Regions from separate parts of the Ignatzschineria sp. 22MB058224 genome, predicted to be linked through region 1. Evidence: riboswitches for the same ligand, from Rfam matches in the RefSeq annotation. Region 1 holds a riboswitch; the other holds the start of a gene.
The links. A riboswitch is a leader RNA that binds a small molecule or an ion and turns the genes downstream of it on or off. The one in region 1 is predicted to bind magnesium.
Positions count from the first base shown of each region.

Region 2: it holds a riboswitch for magnesium, as region 1 does, so the genes downstream of both, ACPF7B_RS02930 (CorA family divalent cation transporter) here and mgtE (magnesium transporter) in region 1, are expected to answer to the same signal.

Region 1 is NZ_CP187366.1:1,607,890-1,613,418, forward strand. Features, by position in the region: gene ACPF7B_RS07035 (helicase HerA-like domain-containing protein) at 1-1,081, opposite strand, end outside; M-box (ykoK) riboswitch at 1,475-1,638, shown strand; gene mgtE (magnesium transporter) at 1,850-2,854, shown strand; gene metG (methionine--tRNA ligase) at 2,956-5,067, opposite strand; gene ispF (2-C-methyl-D-erythritol 2,4-cyclodiphosphate synthase) at 5,170-5,529, opposite strand, start outside.
Region 2 is NZ_CP187366.1:719,531-725,059, forward strand. Features, by position in the region: gene ACPF7B_RS02925 (magnesium transporter CorA family protein) at 1-855, opposite strand, end outside; gene ACPF7B_RS02930 (CorA family divalent cation transporter) at 904-1,845, opposite strand; M-box (ykoK) riboswitch at 1,987-2,164, opposite strand; gene ACPF7B_RS02935 (ABC transporter ATP-binding protein) at 2,239-4,074, opposite strand; gene mnmA (tRNA 2-thiouridine(34) synthase MnmA) at 4,228-5,325, opposite strand; gene ACPF7B_RS02945 (carboxy terminal-processing peptidase) at 5,428-5,529, opposite strand, start outside.

The sequences.
Region 1 (5,529 bases):
CACCAGTACCAAGCTCACCAATCACTGTTTCTGCATCAAAATTAGGATTTGCACGCATCGTCTGTGCTGCTGCTCGAACTGCTTTTTGATCTCTCGGCGTAAATGCTCGAAGTGCATGTTGAATACGGTTCCCTAGTTGACCAAGAATATTATCCGGAATATCTAATGGCGTTTGAGATATAAAGTAGATACCAACCCCTTTCGAACGAATCAGACGTACCACTTGCTCAATTTTATCCAAGAGCGCTTTAGGTGCGTCTTTAAAGAGTAAATGCGCTTCATCAAAGAAAAAGACAATTTTAGGTTTATCCATATCACCTACTTCCGGCATACGTTCAAAAAGTTCCGACATGGTCCAAAGCAAGAACATTGCATATAGTTTAGGCTGGTGATAGAGTTTTTCTGCCGATAAGATATTGATCATTCCTCGACCATTACTTTCTCGCATAAAGTCAAAAATATCGAGATTCGGCTCTCCAAAAAACTGCTCAGCGCCTTCAACTTCTAATTGTAATAAACCACGTTGAATCGCACCAATTGAAGCAGTTGCGATATTACCATACTCTTTTTGCAAAGATTTTGCATTATCTGCAACATAGCGCGTCATCGCACGCAAATCTTTAAAGTCAATAAGAAGTAAACCATTATCATCTGCTACTTTGAAGATGATATTTAAGATTCCTAATTGAACCTCATTTAATCCCATCAATTGCCCTAAAATAAGCGGTCCCATATCGGAAACAGTCGCTCGGATAGGATGACCTTTTTCTGCAAAAACATCCCAAAATGTCACAGGGTTATCATGCGGCGTCCAATCTTGGTAATCCGTTGCTTCTAAACGTTCTTGTAATTTAGGGTTGAGCGCGCCTGCGGCCGCAATACCTGAAAGATCACCTTTCACATCAGCCATAAAAACAGGGACACCAATTTTTGAAAAACTCTCTGCGAGTTTTTGCAATGTCACCGTCTTACCTGTCCCCGTAGCTCCTGTAATAAGCCCATGACGATTGGCCAAATTAGAGAGAAGATTAAGTTCTCGATGATCTGCTGTTTTACCAATTAAAAGAGGATAACCGCTCATATTCTTTTTCCTTTTACTAATAATTCGATAAGGTGACATTACTATTTAACATGCATATTCAAGGCGCAATTGTACTAAATATTCGATCATTTAGGGATAATTTCCTGTATTTAATGATAAATTTTGATTATTTTTTGAAAGTTATTGCTCTAAAAAGCGTAACATTTCACCTAAATCATTATACCCCCTATCTTTGCCTTCTTTTCTTCGAAGCCTCATTTAAAATTTTATTTTAAAAAACAATATATTAAATTTCACCCTATGAGAAAATACCATTTAATTTAACAAATAAATAATCATTAATATCATTATATTTACAAAAATCATTGATAATCCTTGAAAGATAGGTAATACTACGCACACAATTATTTTGTCTTAATAAGATTTCTTATTAACTATCCTCGTTAGGTGAGGCTCCTATATGGAGATACGCTACTGCCCAGAAACGTCGAGAGACACCAACGGGTCAGCAGAAACTGTCGAGCTAAGGCAGTATCTAATGTAGTCGGAATTCTTCCATGCCATATAGTGCTAAAACTTTACGAAAGAGGAGCGATCTTTGACAGATCTTTTGAATATACAATTCAATACTGATGATCATGTCATAAAAACACCCTCCTCACTCTGTGATTGGGTGTTTTTTTGGATCTAAAAAAGTAGATTTTTTTAAAGTCTGCCGACTCTTTTACGTGGATACCACGCGTTAGCTTCAGAGCGACGCTTAACAAAATATTATTTTTATGTAAATAAAAGATAGGAGTTAAGCAAATGGTAATTCAAGACCGTAATAAAAAATTTGGTTACGAAACAGCAGGTTCATTGATGTCCGATGATTTCATCACACTACCAATGGATAAAAATGTGGATGATACCATCAACTATTTACGAAAAACCCTCTACCAACGAGAAGATATTCACTATATCTATATTCTCAATCCTGAAAAGGTGTTAGTGGGAGTGATCGCGATTCGTGAACTTTTAGCTGCTAAAGGAGATGCAACATTAGCAGATATTATGAAAACAAAGCTCAAGAAGGTCACCACTGATATTGACCAAGAGCAAGTCGCGCAATTGTTCCAGAAAACTGATCTTGTTACTGTACCTGTGGTCAATAATGCTAATCAGATCATCGGGGTAATCCATATGGATCAAATTCTCGATGTCATGGAGCAAGAAACAACAGAAGATGTCTATCGCATGGCCTCAATCAACAGTGATCATCTCGAGAGCCAAAATATTCTAGTTGCAACGATTGGGCTACTCTATCGCAAACGTATTGCGTGGTTGATTATTCTGGTCTTTATGAATATTTTCTCTGGCGCTGGTATCGCAACATTTGAAGAATTGATTGAAAGCAATGTTGCGCTTGTCTTTTTCTTGCCACTTTTAGTCGATAGTGGAGGAAATGCAGGTGCGCAATCTGCAACATTAGTTATTCGTGCAATGGCGCTTGGTGAAGTTCGGATGAAAGATTGGTTTAAAATGATGAGTAAAGAGATTGTTATATCTGCTCTACTTGGTTTTACCATGGCACTTGCTGTGTCATTGATCGGTATATTCCGAGGAGGACCAGAAATTGCATTTGTTGTCGCATTAACCATGATTGGGGTTGTGATGATTGGTAGCTTAATTGGTCTTTCACTTCCATTTATCTTTAATAAGTTAAATATGGACCCTGCAACAGCAAGTGGACCATTAATCACCTCTATTTGTGATATCGTCGGGGTCTTTATCTACTTCGGTATTGCCAGCGTCTTTATCTCTTTGACTTAATAGTATCATCATCAAAAAAGCTAGCGGATCCTTTCACAAAGTCGCTAGCTTTTTTATTAAGAATGAACACTCCAAAGAGCTTTGATTCCTATCAGTCCACGTTAGGAAATTTTTGCACCAGGCTTCAATTCACCTAACGACGTTAAGACAGATAAAGAATCATCTGCAGCGGCTGAAAGAATCATTCCCTCACTCACACCAAAACGCATCTTCCGTGGTGCTAGATTTGCAACAACAACTACATATTTACCTTCAAGTGCTTTGGGGTCTTCGTAGAATTTTCGAATACCAGAAAAAATAGTACGCGGTTTTTCCTCACCTAGATCAATCTGGAAAGTTAGAAGCTTATCGGCACCTTCAATAAAATCACACGATAAGACCTTCCCTAAACGTAAGTCAATCTTTGAAAAATCATCAATCGAAATATATTCACTCACTTCTGATTTTGTTCCTTCTTTACTCGATTGTTTATTCTCAGATTTTGTATCGACAGTTTTTACAGCATCTTTACGAACCGCTGAAAGTGCCTCTTTATTTGCTTCAATTAAACGATCTAAGTCCTTACGATTTAAACGTGTCATTAAATGCGTATATGCTTCAACTTTATGCCCTTTAGGTAATGATTTCTCTAATGTTGCAAAAGAGAGTGGCTCAATATTTAAGAAGTTTTCGACACGCGCGGCAACCACAGGGATCACAGGCTTAAGGTAGAGCGAGAGTAAACGAAACGCTTCTAGATAGCCTGTACAGAGATCTTGTAACTGTACACGCTTTGTCTCATCTTTCGCGATTTCCCATGGTTTCATCTGATCAAAATGTTCATTTACATCATCACATGCTTGTGAGATTTCACGAAGCGCTGCACCGAAATTACGATTTTCAAAGCCAGCTTTAATTTTCTCCGCTCGAGCTTTAATCGATTCGATAAGATCATCTGTTTCTGCTGATACTGTTCCTAATTGATTATTAAACTCTTTTTCAATGAAACGGCTTGTACGGGACGCAATATTGATATATTTACCAATAAGATCAGCATTTACACGATTCACAAAATCATCAAGGTTTAAGTCAAAGTCATCAATCACACCACTTGATTTTGCTGCAAAGTAATAACGTAACCATTCGGGATCAAGATTCTGTTCCACATATGAACGTGCTGTAATAAAAGTTCCGCGTGATTTACTCATTTTAGAACCATCAACTGTTAAAAAACCGTTAATCGCATATTGCGATGGAACACGATGTCCCGAAAAGTTTAACATTGCTGGCCAGAAAAGGGTGTGGAAATACATAATATCTTTACCGATAAAATGCACCATTTCAGTACCCGCTTCAATAGCTTTATCCCGTTGAATAAAGCTCTCAAAATCAATATTACCTTGTCGGTCACAATAGTTTTTAAAAGAGGCAAAATAACCAATTGGTGCATCTAGCCAAACATAGAAATACTTATTTTCAGCATTAGGAATCGGGAAACCAAAGTAAGGCGCATCACGAGAGATATCCCAATCCGACAGTTTACAGTCGCCTTCTTCACCAATCCATTCACGCATCTTATTCGCAGCCTCTGGCTGTAAACGTGATTTATCTTCTAAAAATTCCCGCAAGAATTCTACACAACGTGGATCTGATAATTTAAAGAAAAAATGCTCAGATGGACGCATAACCGGTGTTTTCCCAGTTACCGCTGAAAATGGATTAATCAATTCCGTTGGACGATAGGTCGCTCCACATGCTTCACAATTATCCCCATATTGATCTTTTGCATGGCATTTGGGACATTCACCTTTGATAAAGCGATCTGGTAAGAACATTTGACGTTCTTCATCATAAAATTGTTCAATCATTTTTGTTTCAATCAGCCCATTTGCTTTCAGCGTTAGATAAATCTCCTCAACTAATTGCTGATTCTCTTTTGAATGAGTTGTGTAATAGTTGTCAAAGTTCACATAAAAACTATCAAAATCTTGCAAATGAGCATCATGAGCTTTCGCAATTAGTGCTTCTGGAGTGATACCAAGCTCATCAGCTTTAAGCATAATTGGTGTTCCATGCGTATCATCCGCACAGATATAATAGACATTGTTTCCGAGCATGCGTTGAAAACGAACCCAAATATCGGCTTGTGCATAGCCTAAAAGATGACCAAGATGAATATCACCATTTGCAAATGGTAAAGCGTTCGTTACAAATATATCTCTCTTCTTTTGCATACTCTTTTAAATCCTATTAATAATAAATATATCGAGTTATGACTTTGATACTTTTGATCAGCCATAAACTCTCTTTTCTCTTTTGGGCAAAAATAAAGCGATTTAAGCGACTGGAAAGAGACTAACCACAACTTGTGCTGCAATACCTTCCTCTCTCCCTACAAAACCCATTTTTTCCATCGTCGTCGCTTTAACATTGATATCGTTTACACTAATAGCAAGATCTCCAGCAATTGTCCGCTCAATGGCTTCGCGATATGGCATAATCTTAGGCCGCTCAGCTAAAATAGTAATATCAATATTACCAACCTGATATCCTTTGTCTAACACTCGCTTATACGCAGCAATTAATAATTTTCGGCTATCTGCCCCTTTATAGGCCGGATCGGTATCTGGAAATAATGTACCAATGTCGCCAGCTTTTGCTGCGCCTAAAATCGCATCCGTAAGCGCATGCAATAC
Region 2 (5,529 bases), 890 kb from region 1:
CTCTTGTGGTAAAGCCACATTCATTGAAAATATTGATCCGATCATAGAAGGAACGATTAAGATTATTGCGATTGCTGTCAATGTCTTTAAAACGGTATTTAAATTATTATGGACAATAGCCGCATAAGCATCCATTAGATTACTCAGGCTTTCTCTACTCATTTCGATAATTTCTGCAGATTGTTGAATATCCACTAAAATTGAAGCCAATAGTTCTTTCTCATCACTATATATTTTGATCGCTGAACCATTCATAACTTGTCGATATAAAATACATAAGCCCGATAATGCCACAGAAAACAGAAGAAGACTTTTATTTTGACTCATTAAACTAAACAACTCACTGTTTTTGTAAGATTGGCGTAATTTTTGTTGTAAAGTACGCGTCTCATCTTTCACAAAGCCTAGATAATCATCGAATTCTTTTGCAACTGCTTTGAATAAAAGAATTGTCATTCGTGTTTTCATATGCGTTTGGAATTGACCGTAATCACCATTTAGAAAATCTTGAATCAAAGGACGATGAGCATCTCTAATCACTAAAATCAGGTGATCTTGCGCATGAATAATACCTAACGGTAACGTTATATAAGGTGCTCCATTCTCTTCATTCACTTTTGGATTTTTGACAGGAACATTGAGTACAAGTAGTAATCCATTATGATCTCTTTCAAGTCGTGAATGCTCTTTAGGATCTAATGAATCGGTAAAAAATTTAAGTGGTAATTCAAATTGCGAGGCAATTTGACGCATCTTCTCATCTGAAGGCTCTGTTAAAATAATCAAACTGTTTTGTTTGAAACGAGCTTCTTCCACAAGATGTAAATTAGTATCTGTTTTATATACTTTTAACATGATTAATCCCCTTTTTCGCTAAAGGTTTAAGGCTAAATATTGAAGTAATTAGATCAGTTTTTTAGCTTTAAAAAATAACAATGAAATAATAATTAACCCGATACAAATAATGCCTAATAGAGGCAATATAAAAGGATTATTCTGTGCCGGTAGTGGTATATTCATCCCGTAAATTCCACCTATCGCCATTGGAAATGTTGCGACGGTAACTATAATCGTGAGATATTGCACAGACAAACTTAAGTTATTCTCAATAAGCGCAGAATAGGCATCCATCATATTGCGCATATTTGCTTGGTATGTTTGAGCAACTGCCCTTACTTGTTTTGTATATGCAATGAGCTCATTTAAACGCTTATTCAAATCATGAGACTGACTAAAATCCTCTAAATTATCGAGTTTTTCCATAAGAAGAATATTCTTTTGTAATGCTTGCGCGAAAAGCAACAAACTTTTATTGAAATTAATCAATTTATAAACAGATTTATTATTAAAAGAATACTTTAATTTTAATTCTAAATTTTCCATATCCTTAATAAGGATATCGCTCAAATTAGAAAAGGATTTTGCCACTAGCAGAAGGAGCTGGTAGGTGAATTCAATAGAATTCTGTGATGACCAATGCGATATATACTCATAATCCATGTGGGTAAAGATATAGGAGTCAGTTTCACATAGAGAGATCACGAGTCCATTCTTAACTATAATTGTTAAATGACTTGTATGATAAGGTATTTTCGCTGTTGGTAGATTAACATGAGGAATTTCAATTTTTAACAGCGTAATATTGCCATTGAGTCTTTTTAAATTTCCATGAAAATGATTTAATGAATCTTCGTTAAGATTGATAGAGCTCAATGCAATACGTTTCTCATCTCGCGTGGGCGATACTAAATTTATCCATTGTGTGATTTCTGTACAAGGATTAGCATCGATCTGTGACAATTGAATATTTTTATCTGAGAGATTTTGACGGTTTAAATAAGTCATGTTGCTCTCCTTTTTAGAATAATGATTGACGAAAAAAACAAAAGCGCACCTCCAATCAATAGAGGCGCGCTTTTCAAAATTCTGAAAAACACAACATGAAAACAGATATATTTTGAATTTTGTTATTCAAAATATTCTTAAATTTCCCCTCCATTCATTGAGCTTTAGCACTGTGCGGCATAAGTTTTATCTTTTCAGATTACTAGCTACGTTATAAATCACCTTAACTCGATGATCTCTGTTCAACCCGTTGGCGTCTTTGGACGTTTCTGGGCAGCAGCTTATCTCCGCACAGGAGCCTCACCTAACGAGGTACCTGTTATTTGTGAGGCGATAATACACCTGCTCAAAAGAAGAAGTCAAATAATTATGTTAAAATATTAATTATTTTAATCAATTTTTTGTGGACATTGATGCTTGTTTTTGCCAAAAGGATGCGTAAATTCCAGCATTTTTAATTAATGCATCATGTGTTCCCATTTCCACAATTTTCCCTTGATCCATAACAATTAAACGATCCATTTTTGCAATGGTAGAGAGGCGATGGGCAATAGCGATCACCGTTTTTCCTTGCATTAAAATTTCGAGATTTTCTTGTATTACAGTTTCTGATTCAGAGTCCAGTGCAGAGGTTGCTTCATCTAATATTAAAATAGGAGCATTCTTCAGTAGTACTCGTGCAATCGCTATGCGCTGCCGCTGACCACCGGAGAGTTTTACACCACTTTCTCCAACTAGCGCATCTAATCCTCTATTACCATACTGATCTACAAGTTCTTGCACGAATTGATCGGCTTTTGTCTTTTTCAGAGCCTCAAAGAGCATCTCATCTGTCGCCTCTTCTCGTCCATAAAGAAGATTATCGCGGATTGAACGATGAAAGAGAGTTGGCTCTTGAGTCACTACCCCAATATTATGTCGTAAAGTATCTTGAGTTACCTCGCGAATATTTTTCCCATCAATCATAATCTTCCCAGCATTAATATCATAAAGGCGCAGTAAAACTTGAGTCAACGTTGTTTTACCAGCTCCAGATGGACCAACGAGCCCTATTTTTTCGCCGGCTTTGATATGAAGATTAAATTTCTGATAAATCGGTTTTTCAGGATGATAACTAAAATCAACATCTTTAAAGAGAATTTCACCTTGCACTTCATCTAAATCTTTAGCATAAGGAATATCCATAACTTCCCGTTCTTTAGCAATGATCTTTAATCCATCTTGAACACTACCTATATCCTCAAAAATATGACTCACAACTCGCATAACCCACGTCGACATAGTATTGATACGTATGACTAAGCTAATGGTAAAAGCAATGGCGCCTGCGCTGATGAGCGATGCTCCCCAAAGATAAATAGCAATAAGTACAGTACTAGCTATAAGAAGGCTATTGAGCATGGTCAACGAGAAATCCATACCGGTTGATAGCTTGGTTGAATGAAGCGCAGCATCAGTCTGTTCACGCATTATAGCTTTAGCATCATTTTCATCTTTACTACTGTGCGAAAAGAGTTTTAACGTCACAATATTGCTATAACTATCGACAACATGCCCCATCAATTTAGAGCGCGTTTTTGCTGATTTATGAGAACGTCGACGCGTTCGTGGGAGAAAATAGCTAAGCAAAAGAATATAACCAATAATCCAGAGAATAATTGGCAATGCCAACCAAAAATTGACTTCAAGAAAGAGTATAACGGTTGTAATTGCATAGATTACTACTCGCCACATTGAATCAGTAGACATAATCACTGAATTGCGAATTGCCTGCCCTGTATTCATTACTCGGCTGGCAATTCCTCCAGAGAGACTATTGTGAAAAAAGTTTATGCTCTGTTTTAATACATAGCGATGCTGCTGCCAGCGAATCATCGAGGTGAAATTAGTGGTTAATGCCTGATTAATAAATAAATTATGAAGTAGTGACGACAACGGTCTTAGCAGTAAAATCACTATCAACATCCAAATAAATGTCCCACTATATTTAGCCCATAATTGGTCGAGTGTTTTTACTGATTCAATCATATCAACGACTTGACCAATATAACTAAACAGCGCGATCTCTAAAATAGAGACAAAAAAACCGACAACTAGTAATCCGGCAAATACCCATTTAACCTGCTTAACGTAATGCCAATAAAATGCGAATAATGTTGATGGCGGAGTTTTATCAGGATGATTTTTAAAAGGGTTAATGAGTGATTCAAAAAGTGTTATCAGTTTCATATTGATCCGCTTTATAGGTAATGGTTGATAGTCTAACGTAATTGATATTTACTATCAATTAGCTTATCTGTAAGCACTATTTTGATATAAAAAAGCTACTTCAAAGTAGAAAGTAGCTTTATAAATTATTTTCTAGTCATGCGAACCAAATCTCTAGACAAGTTTTTGCTCGATAAATGCGCCACCTAAACAGACCTCGTCATCGTAAAAAACAATTGATTGCCCAGGAGTAATCGCTCTTTGCGGCTCTTGAAAATAGACTGATATTCGGCCATTTTCATGCGCCTTTACTTCACATTTCACATCTTTTTGTCGATAACGAATTTTAGCGGTTAAACGAGGATTTACCTCTTGCCAATCAATCGGATTAATCTGGTGTAGTTCTCGTGCAATCAATCCCGTACCGTAGAGTTCTTTTTGGTCACCTTGCACTACAATCAACTCATTTTTTGCTAAATCTTTATCAGCAACAAACCATGGTTCACCATTGGAATCCTTGCGCCCACCAATGCCTAGTCCTTGTCGTTGTCCAATAGTATAAAAAGTAAGCCCCTTATGTTCAGCGACAATCTCCCCGTCAGGTAATACCATATTTCCAGGTTTTGTTGGTAAATATTGCATAATAAAATCTGTAAAATCTCGCTCGCCAATAAAACAGATCCCCGTAGAGTCTTTTTTATCAAAAGTAATTAATTTATTATCGAGCGCAATTTGTCGTACTTCGGGCTTCTCATAATCTCCAATAGGAAAAAGTGTATTAATTAATTGTTGTTGATTTAGTAGATAGAGAAAGTAACTCTGATCTTTATTGTCATCAATTCCTTTTAAAAGATATGCTTTGCCATCCTCACGTTTGACGCGAGCATAGTGCCCTGTTGCAAGATAATCCGCTCCAAGTTCTTCAGCATATTGTAAAAAAGCTTTGAACTTAATCTCTTTATTGCATAGAACATCAGGATTAGGAGTTAGCCCATCTTTTAATGTATCAATAAAATAATCGAAGACTTGTTCTTTGTAGTTTTTAGCAAAATTTACTTTATGGAGTGGGATTCCAAGTGTTTTACAGACAGATTCAGCATCTTTTAGATCATCTTCTGCAGTACAATATCCCTGATCAAATTCCTCCTCCCAGTTTTTCATGAAAACACCATGAACATCGGCACCCTGCTCTTTTAATAAAAATGCCGCAACAGAGGAATCCACTCCTCCACTCATTCCTACAATTACGCGTTTCCCACGAATATCTTCCATGCTTATATCTACCTTTAACGAATAAAATGGCAAGGGATCAATTGCGTAATTACCATAAAGTAAGCCACAATTGATCCCTAAATTTTCACAATTTTTTTAAACTTATAATGCTTTTTTTCCTGATGAATGAGGAATTTCTTCGGGATCTAAAACATCGATATAATCGCGAAGAATCAACAACCCTTCTTCTAGGAGTAGATCAGT